DNA from 2 places in the Streptomyces diversicolor genome. Region 1 is predicted to be linked to the other one. Evidence: riboswitches for the same ligand, from Rfam matches in the RefSeq annotation. Region 1 holds a riboswitch; the other holds the start of a gene.
What was found. Region 1 has a riboswitch for ZMP and ZTP ahead of AC27LF_RS18475 (glycine hydroxymethyltransferase). Riboswitches for the same ligand answer to the same signal wherever they lie in the genome.
Positions count from the first base shown of each region.

Region 2: it holds a riboswitch for ZMP and ZTP, as region 1 does, so the genes downstream of both, AC27LF_RS20670 (bifunctional 5,10-methylenetetrahydrofolate dehydrogenase/5,10-methenyltetrahydrofolate cyclohydrolase) here and AC27LF_RS18475 (glycine hydroxymethyltransferase) in region 1, are expected to answer to the same signal.

Region 1 is NZ_BAAJXA010000014.1:105,506-112,429, reverse strand. It holds gene trpS (tryptophan--tRNA ligase) at 1-938, opposite strand, end outside; gene AC27LF_RS18490 (RNA polymerase sigma factor) at 1,070-1,630, shown strand; gene AC27LF_RS18485 (hypothetical protein) at 1,683-2,759, shown strand; gene AC27LF_RS18480 (hypothetical protein) at 2,858-3,577, shown strand; gene AC27LF_RS18475 (glycine hydroxymethyltransferase) at 3,759-5,258, opposite strand; ZMP/ZTP riboswitch at 5,292-5,380, opposite strand; gene rocD (ornithine--oxo-acid transaminase) at 5,509-6,714, shown strand; gene AC27LF_RS18465 (DMT family transporter) at 6,831-6,924, shown strand, end outside.
Region 2 is NZ_BAAJXA010000016.1:160,822-167,745, reverse strand. It holds gene moaC (cyclic pyranopterin monophosphate synthase MoaC) at 1-435, shown strand, start outside; gene AC27LF_RS20690 (MogA/MoaB family molybdenum cofactor biosynthesis protein) at 432-977, shown strand; gene AC27LF_RS20685 (GNAT family N-acetyltransferase) at 998-1,675, shown strand; gene sepX (divisome protein SepX/GlpR) at 1,860-3,098, shown strand; tRNA gene AC27LF_RS20675 (tRNA-Ala) at 3,220-3,293, shown strand; ZMP/ZTP riboswitch at 3,555-3,641, shown strand; gene AC27LF_RS20670 (bifunctional 5,10-methylenetetrahydrofolate dehydrogenase/5,10-methenyltetrahydrofolate cyclohydrolase) at 3,664-4,530, shown strand; gene AC27LF_RS20665 (GNAT family N-acetyltransferase) at 4,793-5,269, opposite strand; gene AC27LF_RS20660 (exodeoxyribonuclease III) at 5,338-6,141, shown strand; gene AC27LF_RS20655 (TetR/AcrR family transcriptional regulator C-terminal domain-containing protein) at 6,225-6,428, opposite strand; gene AC27LF_RS20650 (MerR family transcriptional regulator) at 6,722-6,924, opposite strand, start outside.

The DNA.
Region 1 (6,924 bases):
TCCGCGCCCTTGGCAAGGATGGAGTCAAGCGTCTCGGGGTCGTCCAGGTACTGCTGGGTGCGCTCCCTGAACGGCGTCACGAACTCCACCATGACCTCGGCGAGGTCGGTCTTGAGCGCCCCGTACCCCTTGCCCTCGTACTTCGCCTCCAGCTCGGCCACGCCCGTGCCGGTGAGCGTCGAGTAGATCGTGAGCAGGTTGCTCACGCCCGGCTTGTTCTCGACGTCGTAGCGGACGACCGTGCCGGTGTCGGTGACCGCGCTCTTGACCTTCTTGGCGGTGGCCTTGGGATCGTCGAGGAGGTTGATGAGGCCCTTCGGTGTGGAGGCCGACTTGCTCATCTTGACGGACGGTTCCTGAAGGTCGTAGATCTTCGCCGTCTCCTTCAGGATGTACGGCTTCGGCACGGTGAAGGTCTCCCCGAAACGGCCGTTGAAACGCGTGGCGAGGTCACGGGTCAGCTCGACGTGCTGGCGCTGGTCCTCGCCGACCGGGACCTCGTTGGCCTGGTAGAGCAGGATGTCGGCGACCTGGAGGATCGGGTAGGTGAACAGGCCGACGGAGGCGCGGTCGGCACCGTGCCTGGCGGACTTGTCCTTGAACTGGGTCATGCGGGATGCCTCGCCGAAGCCGGTGAGGCAGTTCATGACCCACGCGAGCTGGGCGTGCTCGGGGACGTGGCTCTGGACGAAGAGCGTGCAGCGCTCCGGGTCGAGGCCGGCCGCGAGGAGCTGGGCGGTGGCGAGCCGGGTGTTCGCGCGCAGCTCCTTCGGGTCCTGCGGGACCGTGATCGCGTGCAGGTCGACAACCATGTAGAACGCGTCGTGGGACTCCTGCAGGGCCACCCACTGACGAACGGCGCCGAGGTAGTTGCCGAGGTGGAACGAGCCTGCGGTGGGCTGGATTCCGGAGAGCACGCGGGGACTGTCTGAAGCCATGTTCACCATTCTCTCAGGTGTCGCGGCCCGATCCCGAACCGATCGGAAACGGGTGGGAACCGATTCGTCTCCGGCGGTGTATCAAGAGCGTGAGGACGCGGGAGGGGGGCCGCATCGTCGATGAGGCCGCGGTGATCGCACGTGTACGCGCCGGAGAGCCGGAGGCGTACGCGGAGCTGGTGCGGGCCCACACGGGCATCGCCCTGCGGGCGGCGGCGGCACTCGGGGCGGGTGCGGACGCGGAGGACGTGGTGCAGCAGGCGTTCGTCAAGGCGTACTGCGCGCTGGGCCGTTTCAAGGACGGCGCGGCGTTCAGGCCCTGGCTGCTGTCGATCGTGGCGAATGAGACGAGGAACACAGTGCGGGCGGCGGCGCGGCAGCGCACGCTCGCCGGCCGGGAGGCGGCCTTCGTGGAGGCCGAGCCGCTGATACCGGAGACGGCTGACCCGGCGGTCGCCACGCTCCGCACGGAGCGCCGGGCGGCGCTCCTGGCCGCCCTGGACCAGCTGAGCGAGGAGCACCGTCTGGTCGTCACCTACCGCTATCTCCTGGAAATGGACGAGTCGGAGACCGCCCAGGCCCTCGGCTGGCCCCGGGGGACGGTGAAGTCCCGGCTGAACCGCGCCCTGCGGAAGCTGGGCCGGCTGCTGCCGGAATGCGAGCCCGGGGAAGGGGGGGAGGAGCGTGACTGAGCGGTACGACGGCGAGGACGGGCGAGCCTTCGGGGACGCCCGGGGCCGGGGCCTGCGCGGGAGGGGTCCGCGTGGCCGGGACCCGCGTGGGCGGGACCGCGGACGGTCCGGCGGGTCGGCCGCCGCCCGGCTGCCGAAGGAGCTGCGGGCACTGGGCCGGTCACTGGGCGCGCCCGGCGGCGACGGCGGTGACGGTGCCGCGGGGACGATCGACTCCGAGACGATGGCCGAGCGGGTGCTCGGGCAGATACTGGCCGAGCGGCTGCCGGTCCCGGTGGCCGAGCCCGCGGGTGCGAGGGGGCGGCTGCGCGCGGTCCGGCGCTGGACGCGGCTGCGGTGGCGTTCGCTGACGGCGGCGCTGTGCGGTCTGCTGGCGGTGCTCGCGCTCACGCCCCCGGTGCGGGCGGCGGTCTACGACTGGTTCGGCTTCGGCGGCGTCGAGGTGCGCTACGACCCGTCGGCGGTGCCCTCCCCCGGTTCCGAGGTGCCGGGCTGCGGCCGCTCCCTGTCTCTCGGGCAGGCGAGGCAGCGGGCCGGGTTCGAGCCGCTGGTGCCCAGTGCGCTCGGGGTGCCGGACTCGGTGACCGTGACCGGCGGGCCGGGCCGGCGGCCGGTGCTCGGCATGTGCTGGCGTGAGCGGGGTCATGTCGTCCGGCTCGACGCGTTCCCGGCGAGCCTGGACGCCGGCTTCTCCAAGACCGTGCGCGAGCGACCGGAGTGGATCGATCTGCGTCCGGCTTCGTCGGCGCAGGACATGCCCGACTACGCGCTGTGGTTCCCGCTGCCGCATCTGCTGAAGTTCTGGCTGGTGGACGCCGATGGCGACCGCTATCGGCGTCAGGTGCGCACGGCGGGGCCGACCCTGCTGTGGATCCACCACGCGGGGGCGGACGCCGGGACGGGCCCCGGCGGGGCCGAGGGCGGGGGCGGGGCCGACGGGGCCGAGGGCGGGGCAGGTGGCGCGCGGGACGGGGCGGTGACGCTGCGTCTGGAGGGCGTGGAGTCGCGGGCGAGGGCGGTGCGGATCGCGAGGTCGCTCGTGCCGATGTCCGGGCTGTCGGCCGGGCAGGTCGAGCCGCGCGAGTCCGAGGGCTCCGCGGCGCCCTCGGCATCGGGATCCTCGAAATAGTGCGTGCGGAAGGGGAACCCCGGCGGGTCGGGCGGTGTACCAGTAGTGACACGCGGCTCGCGGGCGGGCCGCAGGGCTTTGACCGGCAGGGGGATCGGATGGCGAGAGGCAGGGTTCGTGAACTGACGGCGCTGAGCGGGATGGTGGCCGTCCTGCTCGGGCTGTTGTTGTGGGGAGCGTCGACCGCGGCGGCGGGCGGTCCGACCAGCGTGCTGGTGACCTCGCCCCAGAGCGGGGAAACCGCCGCGCGGTACTTCTCGGACGAGGAATACGGACAACTCCAGCGGCTGCTGGGCCCGGAGAACCGGGGATCGCGCGAGACACCGCCGGAGGCGGAGCCGGACTCCGGCCGTCAGATCAATGTGACCTGGCTGGCGCACGACATATGGCCCTGGCGCATGGACCGGGTCTTCCCCACGGACTCCAAGTCGGGGACGGTCTGGATCCACACGGCCGCCAATGTGTCCAAATCGCTGAACGGCTACTGGCACCGCGCCGAACACCCCGGCCAACTGCGCGCCCTGCTCGGGAAGTTGGGCGTGCTGAGCAACAAGAACAGCCAGGCGGGCTACACCGGCATCTTCCCGGGCCCATGGGAGTCGGAGAGCCCCGGCACGGCGGACCGGACCGAGGAGTCGACCACCACGGTCTCGATCAACACCGGGGAGGACGGCACGGATTGGTGGTGGGCGATACCGGGCGCGGCTGGGGGTGCCGCTCTTGCACTGGTGCTGCGGTCCCTGGTGCCACGGCTGGCACCGGCCCTGCGGCGCGGTGACCGGGAGCCGGGACCCAGGCAGGAACTGCGGGACATGTGAAAGCGCACGCGGGCACGGCCCCGGACCGGTCGCGGCGCCAGCTCCCCATACCGCCGTCCGGCGGCCCGGCGCCGGGCCGGACCGCCGTGGGAGGAACCACGAAGGGAGCTGATCGGCCCCCGGGCGACAGGAGACTCCCGGCCGGCATGGGGACTCCCGGCGCCCGGTTCTCGGGCGGAGGTCAGCCGAGGTCGACCTGCGGGTACAGCGGGAACCCGGCCACGAGGTCGGAGGCGCGGTGCGAGATCTCGTCCGCGATCTTCGGGTCGAGGACGTGCTGGGCCTTGGACGGGGTGCCCTTGCTCGTGGTGCCGGGTTCGGCGGTGGTCAGAACGCGGTCGATGAGGCCGGCGACCTCGTCCATCTCGGCGGTGCCCAGGCCACGCGTGGTCAGGGCGGGGGTACCGATGCGGATGCCGGAGGTGTACCAGGCGCCGTTGGGGTCGGCCGGGATCGCGTTGCGGTTGGTGACGATGCCGGACTCCAGCAGTGCGGCCTCGGCCTGGCGGCCGGTGAGGCCGTAGGAGGCGGCGACGTCGATCAGGTTGAGATGGTTGTCGCTGCCGCCGGTGACCAGGGTGGCGCCCCGGCTCATCAGGCCCTCGGCCAGCGCCCGGGAGTTGTCGACGATCCGCTGGGCGTAGTCCCGGAAGGAGGGCCGGCGGGCCTCGGCGAGGGCCACGGCCTTGGCCGCCATGACATGCGGCAGGGGGCCGCCGAGCACCATCGGGCAGCCGCGGTCGACCTGGTCCTTGAGGGAGTCGTCGCACAGGACCATGCCGCCGCGCGGCCCGCGCAGCGACTTGTGCGTGGTGGTGGTGACGATCTGGGCGTGCGGGACCGGATCGAAGTCCCCGGTGAGGACCTTGCCGGCGACGAGACCGGCGAAGTGGGCCATGTCCACCATGAGCGTGGCACCGACCTCGTCGGCGATCTCCCGCATGATCCGGAAGTTCACGAGACGGGGGTAGGCGGAGTATCCGGCGACGATGATCAGCGGCTTGAACTCGCGGGCGGAGGCGCGTAGGGCCTCGTAGTCGATGAGGCCGGTGGCCGGGTCGGTGCCGTAGGAACGCTGGTCGAACATCTTGCCGGAGATGTTCGGGCGGAAGCCGTGGGTGAGGTGGCCACCGGCGTCCAGGGACATGCCGAGCATGCGCTGGTTGCCGAAGGACTGACGGAGTTCGGCCCAGTCCGCCTCGGAGAGGTCGTTGATCTGGCGGACGCCGGCCTTCTCCAGGGCGGGTGCCTCGACGCGCTGTGCCAGGACGGCCCAGAAGGCGACGAGGTTGGCGTCGATGCCGGAGTGCGGCTGGACATAGGCGTGACGGGCGCCGAACAGCTCCTTGGCGTGCTCCGCGGCGATCGACTCCACGGTGTCGACATTGCGGCAGCCGGCGTAGAAGCGGCGGCCGATGGTGCCCTCGGCGTACTTGTCGCTGAGCCAGTTGCCCATCGCCAGGAGGGTGGCCGGGGAGGCGTAGTTCTCGGAGGCGATCAGCTTCAGCATCTCGCGCTGGTCGGTGACCTCCTGGCCGATGGCGTCGGCCACGCGCGGTTCGACGGCACGGATGACATCGAGGGCGGCACGGAAGGCGGTGGACTCGGCGGAGAGAGACGAAGAGAGAGAAGAGGAGGAAGAGGAGGCAGAGGAGAGGGGGGACAGGGGCTGCTCTGGCATGGGGACCTCCGGACGGCGTACGTACAGCGTTCACGGCTCGGCCCAGGCGCACGGCACTCGAAGTGGCTGGGCCGCTCCCCGATGGTCCATCCCATCCCAGCGCGCCAGTCACGGCCCGCCGTCAGCCTACCGGGCGCGTCGGACGGGCACGCGTGGCGGTGGTCGCATGTTGCTGACGGCTCCGGGAGCGCCCCGGGCGCGAGGATGGAAGAGGGGGACGAATCCGACACTCTGGCCCACTGGAGTTCCCGTGAACGCTACGGAGCGGCTCATCGCCGCCGCCGACGCCCACAGTGCGCACACCTACCGCCCGCTGCCGGTGGTCGTGGCCACCGCGGACGGGGCCTGGATGACGGATGTCGAGGGCCGGCGTTATCTCGATCTGCTGGCCGGCTACTCCGCGCTGAACTTCGGGCACGGTCACCGGCGGCTGGTGGCGGCGGCCAAGGCCCAGCTGGACCGGGTGACGCTGACGTCGCGGGCGTTCCACCACGACCGGTTCGCCGCGTTCTGCGCCGAGCTGGCCGAGCTGTGCGGCATGGAGCTGGTGCTGCCGATGAACACCGGAGTGGAGGCGGTGGAAACCGCGGTGAAGACGGCCCGCAAGTGGGGCTACCGGGTGAAGGGGGTGCCCGCCGAGATGGCGAAGATCGTGGTCGCGGGGGGCAACTTCCACGGCCGTACGACGACGGTCATCAGCTTCTCCACGGAACCGGAGGCACGGGCGGACTTCGGGCCGTACACGCCGGGCTTCGAGATCGTGCCGTACGGGGACCTGACCGCGATGCGGGCGGCGCTCACCGAGAACACGGTCGGGGTGCTGCTGGAGCCGATCCAGGGCGAGGCGGGTGTGATCGTGCCGCCGGCCGGTTATCTGCCGGCGGTGCGGGAGCTGACCCGGGAGCGGAACGTGCTGTTCATCGCGGATGAGATCCAGTCGGGGCTGGGCCGGACCGGGCGGACCTTCGCGTGCGAGCACGAGGGGGTGATGCCGGATGTGTATCTGCTGGGGAAGGCGCTGGGCGGCGGGATCGTGCCGGTGTCGGCGGTGGTGTCGGGCGCGGAGGTGCTGGGGGTGTTCCGGCCGGGTCAGCACGGGTCGACGTTCGGCGGTAATCCGCTGGCCTGCGCGGTGGCGCTGGAGGTGATCGCGATGCTGCGGTCGGGCGAGTACCAGGCGCGCGCGGCGGAGCTGGGCGGGCATCTGCACCGTGAACTGGGCGCGCTGCTCGGCACCGGCGCGGTGACGGCGGTGCGCGGGCGCGGACTGTGGGCGGGGGTCGATGTGGCGCCGGCGCTCGGCACGGGACGGCAGGTCTCGGAGCGGCTGATGGACCGTGGCGTGCTGGTGAAAGACGCACACGGCCCGACGATCCGGATCGCGCCGCCCCTGGTGATCGAGAAGGAGGATCTGGACTGGGGGCTCGATCAGTTGCGAGCGGTTGTCACCCCCTGAGCGCTCCGCTGAATACGCCGCGGACCGGTTTTCCGAGGCGAGAGTCCGGTGAGAGGCGGGCTTGGGTCGGGCCTCGGGTCCGCCGGCTCCCCTACAGTCGCTTCGTGCTCTTCGGAATGGTGTGCGCCCTGGGCGCGGCGGTCTGTTTCGGGACGGCGACCGTGTTGCAGGCGATGGCCGCGCGCCGGGCCGCGGACACCGGTGTGGGCG
Region 2 (6,924 bases), on a different contig from region 1:
GCCCGCATGGTCGACGTATCCGGGAAGGACGTGACCGCGCGCACCGCCCGCGCCAGCGGCCGCGTCCTCGTCTCGCCCCGGGTGATCGAGCTGCTGCGCGGTGAGGGAGTCCCCAAGGGCGACGCCCTGGCCACCGCGCGCATCGCCGGCATCATGGGCGCCAAACGCACCCCGGACCTGATCCCGCTGTGCCATCCGCTGTCGGTGTCCGGTGTGAAACTGGACCTGTCGGTCGCGGACGACGCCGTAGAGATCGTGGCCACCGTGAAGACGACGGACCGCACGGGCGTCGAGATGGAAGCCCTCACCGCGGTGTCGGTGGCCGCCCTCACCGTGATCGACATGGTCAAGGCGGTCGACAAGGGAGCGGTCATCACGGACGTGCGGGTGGAGGAGAAGACGGGCGGCAAGTCGGGCGACTGGAGCAGGTCGTGACCGCCGGGGCCTACCGCGCGCTGGTCGTCACGGCCTCCAACCGCGCCGCGGCCGGCGTCTACGAGGACAAGGGCGGCCCGCTGGTCGCCGACGCACTGAAGGGCCTCGGCTTCGCCGTCGAGGGCCCGCAGGTGGTCCCCGACGGGGACCCGGTGGCCGCCGCCCTGCGCGCCGCGGTCGACGCGGGCTACGACGTCGTCGTCACCACCGGGGGCACCGGCATCTCGCCCACCGACCGCACCCCCGAGGCCACCCGCGAGGTCATCGACTTCGAGGTGCCGGGCATCGCGGAGGCCGTGCGGGCGTTCGGCCGCGCGAAGGTGCCGACCGCGGCGCTCTCCCGTGGACTGGCAGGAGTGGCGGGCCGGACACTGATCGTCAACCTGCCCGGGTCCAGCGGCGGGGTGAAGGACGGTCTGTCCGTCCTTGAGCCGCTGCTCGTCCACGCCGTCGACCAGATCCGCGGCGGCGACCACCCCCGGCAGGAGGCGGCGCCCCGGCCGGCCGGACACGGCCGTTCCAGACACGGGGGTGCGAGCTGAACAGCCCATCCTGGCCCGCGGTGCTGGCAGACGGCGATGTCGTCCTCCGGCCGATAAGGCTGCGCGACCAGCGGACCTGGCGCGAGGTGAATCGGCGCAACCGGGACTGGCTGCGCCCCTGGGAGGCGACCATTCCGCCGCCCACGCCCAGCGGGCCGATCACCCACCGGCCGACCTACCGCCAGATGGTCCGGCATCTGCGCTCCGAGGCGAACGCGGGCCGGATGCTGCCCTTCGTCATCGAGTACCAGGGCCGTCTGGTGGGACAGTTGACGGTCGCCGGGATCACCTGGGGGTCCATGTGCTCGGGACACATCGGTTACTGGGTGGACGAGGCGGTGGCCGGCCGCGGAGTGATGCCGACGGCCGTGGCGCTCGTGGTGGACCACTGTTTCCGCACCGTCGGCCTGCACCGCATCGAGGTCTGCATTCGCCCGGAGAACCGGCCCAGCCGCCGGGTCGTGGAGAAACTCGGATTCCGTGAGGAGGGGCTGCGGCCGCGTTATCTGCACATCGACGGCGCCTGGCGCGACCACCTCGTCTTCGCGCTCACGGCGGAAGAGGTGCCCGAAGGGCTGTTCGGCCGCTGGCAGCGGACACGAGCACGGCGCACGACGGACGACGGGAGCGCGCCGAACGGCCCGAGCGCCCCGCGGAATCCGCAGAACACCCAGAACACCCCGGGGAATCCCGGGTAGCCCGGAAATTGAATACATGTTCGAAATTGATCGGCGGATGACCGACTCCGGGCATTGAATTGGCGGCAACGGCGGTCCGCTGATCGCATCGGTCGCAAAAAAAGCTGGAAATATCAGCTGGATCGTGCGACACACCGGCCCAATTGGCAGATGGCCTCACGCAAACCCCTCTACGGTGTGAGGCGTGAGCAGCAGCGGCCTCATCTACGCAGTCATCGTCGGGGCCTGGGCCGCCTACTTGGTGCCGATGTGGCTCCGTAGGCAGGACGAGCTGAACGAGGCCCGTCCGACGGAACGCTTCAGCACCGCCATCCGGCTGCTGTCCGGACGGGCGGGGATGGAGCGCCGATACGCCAAGGACCTGCGGTCGCGCTCCGCCCGCGAGGGGGAGCCCGACACCGACGCACCTGGCGCCGTCACCGACTCGGTGGACGTCCGGGCCTTCGCCATGCCTCCGCGCCGTCAGGCGCGCGCGCAGGCCGAACCGGAGGTGTCCGCCCCCGCGGCCAAGTCGCCGTCCGCGCCGGCGGCCACGGCCCCGGCGTCCGCCCCCGCGGCCAACTCCCCTTCCGCACCGGCGGCCAAGTCCTCGTCGGCGCCCGCACAGCAGGGCGTCCCGGCCGCGCGGCGTGCCCCCTCGGCGCAGGCCGCCGCGGCGCGCGCCCGGCGCTCGAAGGTGCTCGCGCGTCGTCGGCGCACCACGGTGATGCTCTTCCTCGCCTTCACGCTCGGCGCGATCGTGGCCGCCGTCGGCGGGCTCGCCTTCCTGTGGGCGCCCGGCGTGCCCGCCGTCATGCTCAGCGTGTACATCGCGTATCTGCGCACCCAGGAACGCCGCCGGTTCGCCTATCAGATGGACCGGCGCCGAGCCGAGGCCGCGGCGCAGCGGCTCAGGGAGCGCCAGCCGCGCCGGCGCGCGCCCCTGGACCCGGGCGCCACCGCCGACGAACCGGACGAGGGACCAGAACCGGAGACCGACCCCGGGCTCTCCGCACTCGCCGCCGACCGGCGCGCCCTCGTCGAGCAGACCGACCACGCCGAGTGGGTCGACCAGCAGCGCGAGCGGCAGCGCCGCCCCGGGCACGGCGACAGCTGGGACCCGGTGCCGGTGCCGCTGCCCACGTATGTGACCGCGCCGGTCGCGCCCCGGGCCACGTCCGATGTGGACCTGGCGGCGCCCGACGCCTGGAGCTCCGCGCGCTCCAGCTCCGTGGTCCCCGAGCGGGAGCCGGAGCAGGCCGCGCCCGCGTCCGCGCCCGGCGGCACGGCGGAGGAGGCGCACGCCGGGGAGGACAAGCCGGCGGCGGACGGACGCACGGACGCCCGCCGGGCCGCCTCCGCCCGCCGGGCGCGCGAGCGCGGACGCACCCCGCTGTTCGACCAGTACGAGGACGGCGACCGGCCGCGCGCCGCCAACGAGTGACGGCGGTCCTCGGGCGGTCCGGGAAACCGTTCCCGGGCCGCCCGGAAACCCGGCCGCTGACCAGTCGGGGAACGGATTTCCAAGCAGCCCGAGGGGGATGCTAAGGTTTCACTCGTTGCAAGGGCCTGTGGCGCAGTCCGGTAGCGCACCTCGTTCGCATCGAGGGGGCCAGGGGTTCAAATCCCCTCAGGTCCACGCACGACTGTTCTTGAGTTCGCTCAGGGACGGTTGACGAGATCCCGCCGATCTTCATGATCGGCAGGGATCTTTGTCGTTTCTGGCGTCTGTTCGAGCCTGTCCGGGGTGGTGGACGGGGGCGTTTGGGGTTGCCGATGTCGAGTTCGTCGGACCCCGGAATCTCAGCGTCTCGCGTCTCACAACAGGCGGGCCCCCTCCCTTGACGATTGCGCCCAGCGGCTGCCGGCCCGCCGAATCCACTCGCGTCCCCTACAGTGCGGGGTGGGCCGTGACTGGCGCTGAGGTGGAGCACCACCGGGGAGCGGTCTGACGAATCGGTCGATGCCGTGCGCCTGGGCGAGTGGTCAACGACGCCTGGGAGGCGACCATGTCCCCGACACAGACGGCCCAGCTCATGAACGGCACCGGACTCGCCCGGCGCATCATCGAGGAGACCACCGCCCGTGCGGCGCAGATCTCACGGCGCACCAGCGTGGCGCCGTGCCTGGCGACTGTCCTGGTGGGTGAGGACCCAGCGTCCGTGACGTACGTCCGCATGAAGCGGGCCCGCTGCGCGAAGGCCGGCATCACCTCCCGCCATGTCCCTCTGCCCGCCACCACCACAACCGCCGAACTGGTCGACACGCTCGCCGCCCTGTCCCAGGACCCCGGGGTGCACGGCATCCTGTTGCAGCACCCTGCCGGTGAGCACATCGACGAGCGCGCGGCGTTCGAGGCCATCGCCCCGGAAAAGGACGTCGACGGCGTCACGATGCACTCCTTCGGCGCGATGAGCTTCGGGCTACCCGGCTTCGTATCGTGCACGCCCGGCGGCATCATGCGGCTGCTGGACGAGTACAACGTCGATCCCGCGGGCCGGCACGCCGTCGTTGTCGGCCGCAGCGCGATCCTCGGTAAACCGGTCGGGATGCTCATGCTCGCCAAGGACGCCACGGTGACGTACTGCCACTCCCGCACCACGGACCTGTCCGCAGTCGTCCGGGAAGCGGACATCGTGATCGCGGCCGTGGGACGGCCCCGACTGATCCGCGGAGAAGACATCAAACCCGGCGCGGTAGTGATCGACGCCGGGTACACCCCCGGCAACATCGGCGACGTGGACTTCGGCACCGCCCACACCCGCGCCCGCTTGATCACCCCTGTTCCCGGCGGGGTCGGCCCGATGACCATCGCCGTCCTGCTGGCACAGACCGTCGACGCTGCCGCGAGGCAACTCGGAGTCCCCGGACGCTGACACCATCCTCAACTTGTCTGAGCCCGTTCGGGGTGCGGCGCGGTCGGCGCGGCCCGGGGGCATGCGACGCCCCGCGGGTCCGGTACGGGTCCGTCATCTTCGCCGTGATCCCTGGTCGGTGCGGCCAGCAGTTCGGGGTCGGAGTAGACCTCGGCGGTGTGCTGCCAGGCGATGAGCAACTGGGCGGCAGAGGCGCTGTTGCCGAGGGAGTCGGCGGGGCATGAAGCCCCAGTCGGCGGTGTCGGCTGGGGCTTTTGTGCGGCTAGAGGGCTTTCGCGTAGCAGAGGCTCGACTCGTAGTGGCGGTAGTAGCCGAACTTGGTGCACGGCTCGTAGCCGCTGGAGACGTACAGGGCGATGGCCTCCGGCTGCTTGGTGCCTGTCTCCAGGACCATGCGGATGCGGCCGGCGGCGCGCGCGTCCTCCTCCAGGGCGGCCAGCAGGCGGCGGGCCAGGCCGCGTCCGCGCATCTGCTCGATCACGAACATGCGCTTGAGTTCGGCGTCGCCGTCCTCGTTGCCCTCGCCGTTCTCGTCCTGGCTGCGCCAGCCGCCGGTGGCCACGGGCCGGTCGTTCTCGTCGTAGGCGATCAGGTACACGCCCCTCGGCGGGGTGAAGTCCGACGCGTCCAGGACCGTGGCGTCGCCGCCGTCGCCGTAGCGCAGGTGGTACTCGGCCTGGACCTCGTCGTTGAGCTTGACGGCGTCGGGGTGGTCGAAGGGAACGCGACGTATATTCATGCTGGGCATCGTACTTCTATGCAGAGGGCGGAACGGGACCTCGTCCAGTGTGCCGGTATCGTGCCCTGGTGCTGACAGTGACCTCGGTGAATGTGAACGGGCTGCGGGCCGCGGCGAAGAAGGGCTTCGTGGCGTGGCTCGCCACAACCCCCGCGGACGTGCTCTGTCTTCAGGAGGTGCGCGCCGAGCCGCGGCAACTGCCCGAGGGCGTGCGGCAGCCGGACGGCTGGCATGTCGTGCACGCCCCGGCCGCCGCCAAGGGGCGCGCGGGCGTCTCCCTGTACACCCGGCGCGAACCGGACCGGGTCCAGGTCGGTTTCGGTTCGGCGGAGTTCGACGCGAGCGGGCGGTACGTCGAGGCCGACCTGCCCGGGGTCACCGTCGCCTCCCTCTACCTGCCCTCCGGGGAGGTGGGCACCGAACGGCAGGACGAGAAGGTCCGCTTCATGGACGAGTTCCTCGCCTACCTGAACGAGCTGCGCGCCCGCGCCGCCGCCGACGGCCGTGAGGTCGTCGTCTGCGGCGACTGGAACATCGCCCACCGGAACGCCGACCTCAAGAACTGGCGCGGCAACACCAAGAACTCGGGCTTCCTGCCGGAGGAACGGGAGTGGCTGGGCGGGGTCCTCGATCCCGCCGGCGCCGGTTACGTCGACGTCGTCCGCTCCCTGTACCCCGATGCCGAGGGCCCGTACTCCTGGTGGTCCTACCGCGGCCGTGCCTTCGACAACGACAGCGGATGGCGCATCGACTACCACGTCGCGACGCCGGGGCTCGCGGCCAGGGCCGTCAAGGGCTTCGTGGAGCGGGCGGCCACGCACGCCGAGCGCTGGTCGGACCACGCCCCGGTGACGGTCGTCTACGACCTCTGACGGGCTTGGGACCGACAGTGGTGGCCGTGGTCCGCGGCCAGTGGGCGTGAACGCGGACGTTGTCGGGCCGGCATGTGAGGGTGCTATCGGGACCGGCTCGCGATGAGGTGGGTGAGGCTGTCCAGGATGCGCTGCAGTCCGAAGCCGAAGGCGTGTTTGGGGTTGTACACGCCCTGGTGAGCTGCACCCGCGGCGCTTCCGACCCGGGCCGCGAGAGGGAACCGGGCGGGATCGAAGACCCTGGCCAGAAGCGGCGCGTTGGCGGCCCACCACTGCTCGTCGGACATGGCGCTGTCGCGGGCCGCGGCCTGGGTGTCGAGGTCGGCGCGGGCGACGGAAGATCACGTCGGCGGCGCCCTCACCGACCCGAACGGTGTCATCTTCCAGCTCGTTGCCTGGGCCACACCCGACAGCCGGTGACGGCCCTGCGGCCGATCGTGGAGGCGGCGGTCGGCCCGTGACAGGCCGCACCGGTTGGGCGAGTTGTGAAGCTGACCTGGGCCCGTGCGGCCTGTGCGGCCTGTGCCAACCCTGCCCTGCGCGGCGTCTCCCGTACGCGTCTTGATGGTGTTCTGCTTGGTCAACCCCGTTTGCGCAGGCGGCGGTCCAGGGCCAGGGAGAACTCCGCCGCCAGGACGCTGCGGGCCAGCGGGCGCAGCCGGTCGACGTCGTCCTCGGGGGCGTGGCGCAGGACCAGTTCGGCGAACATGTCGGCCAGCGCGTCGGCGTGTTCGCGTACGCGCCTGCCCGCGGTCAGCACCTCGGCGAGCGGGATGCCCTCGC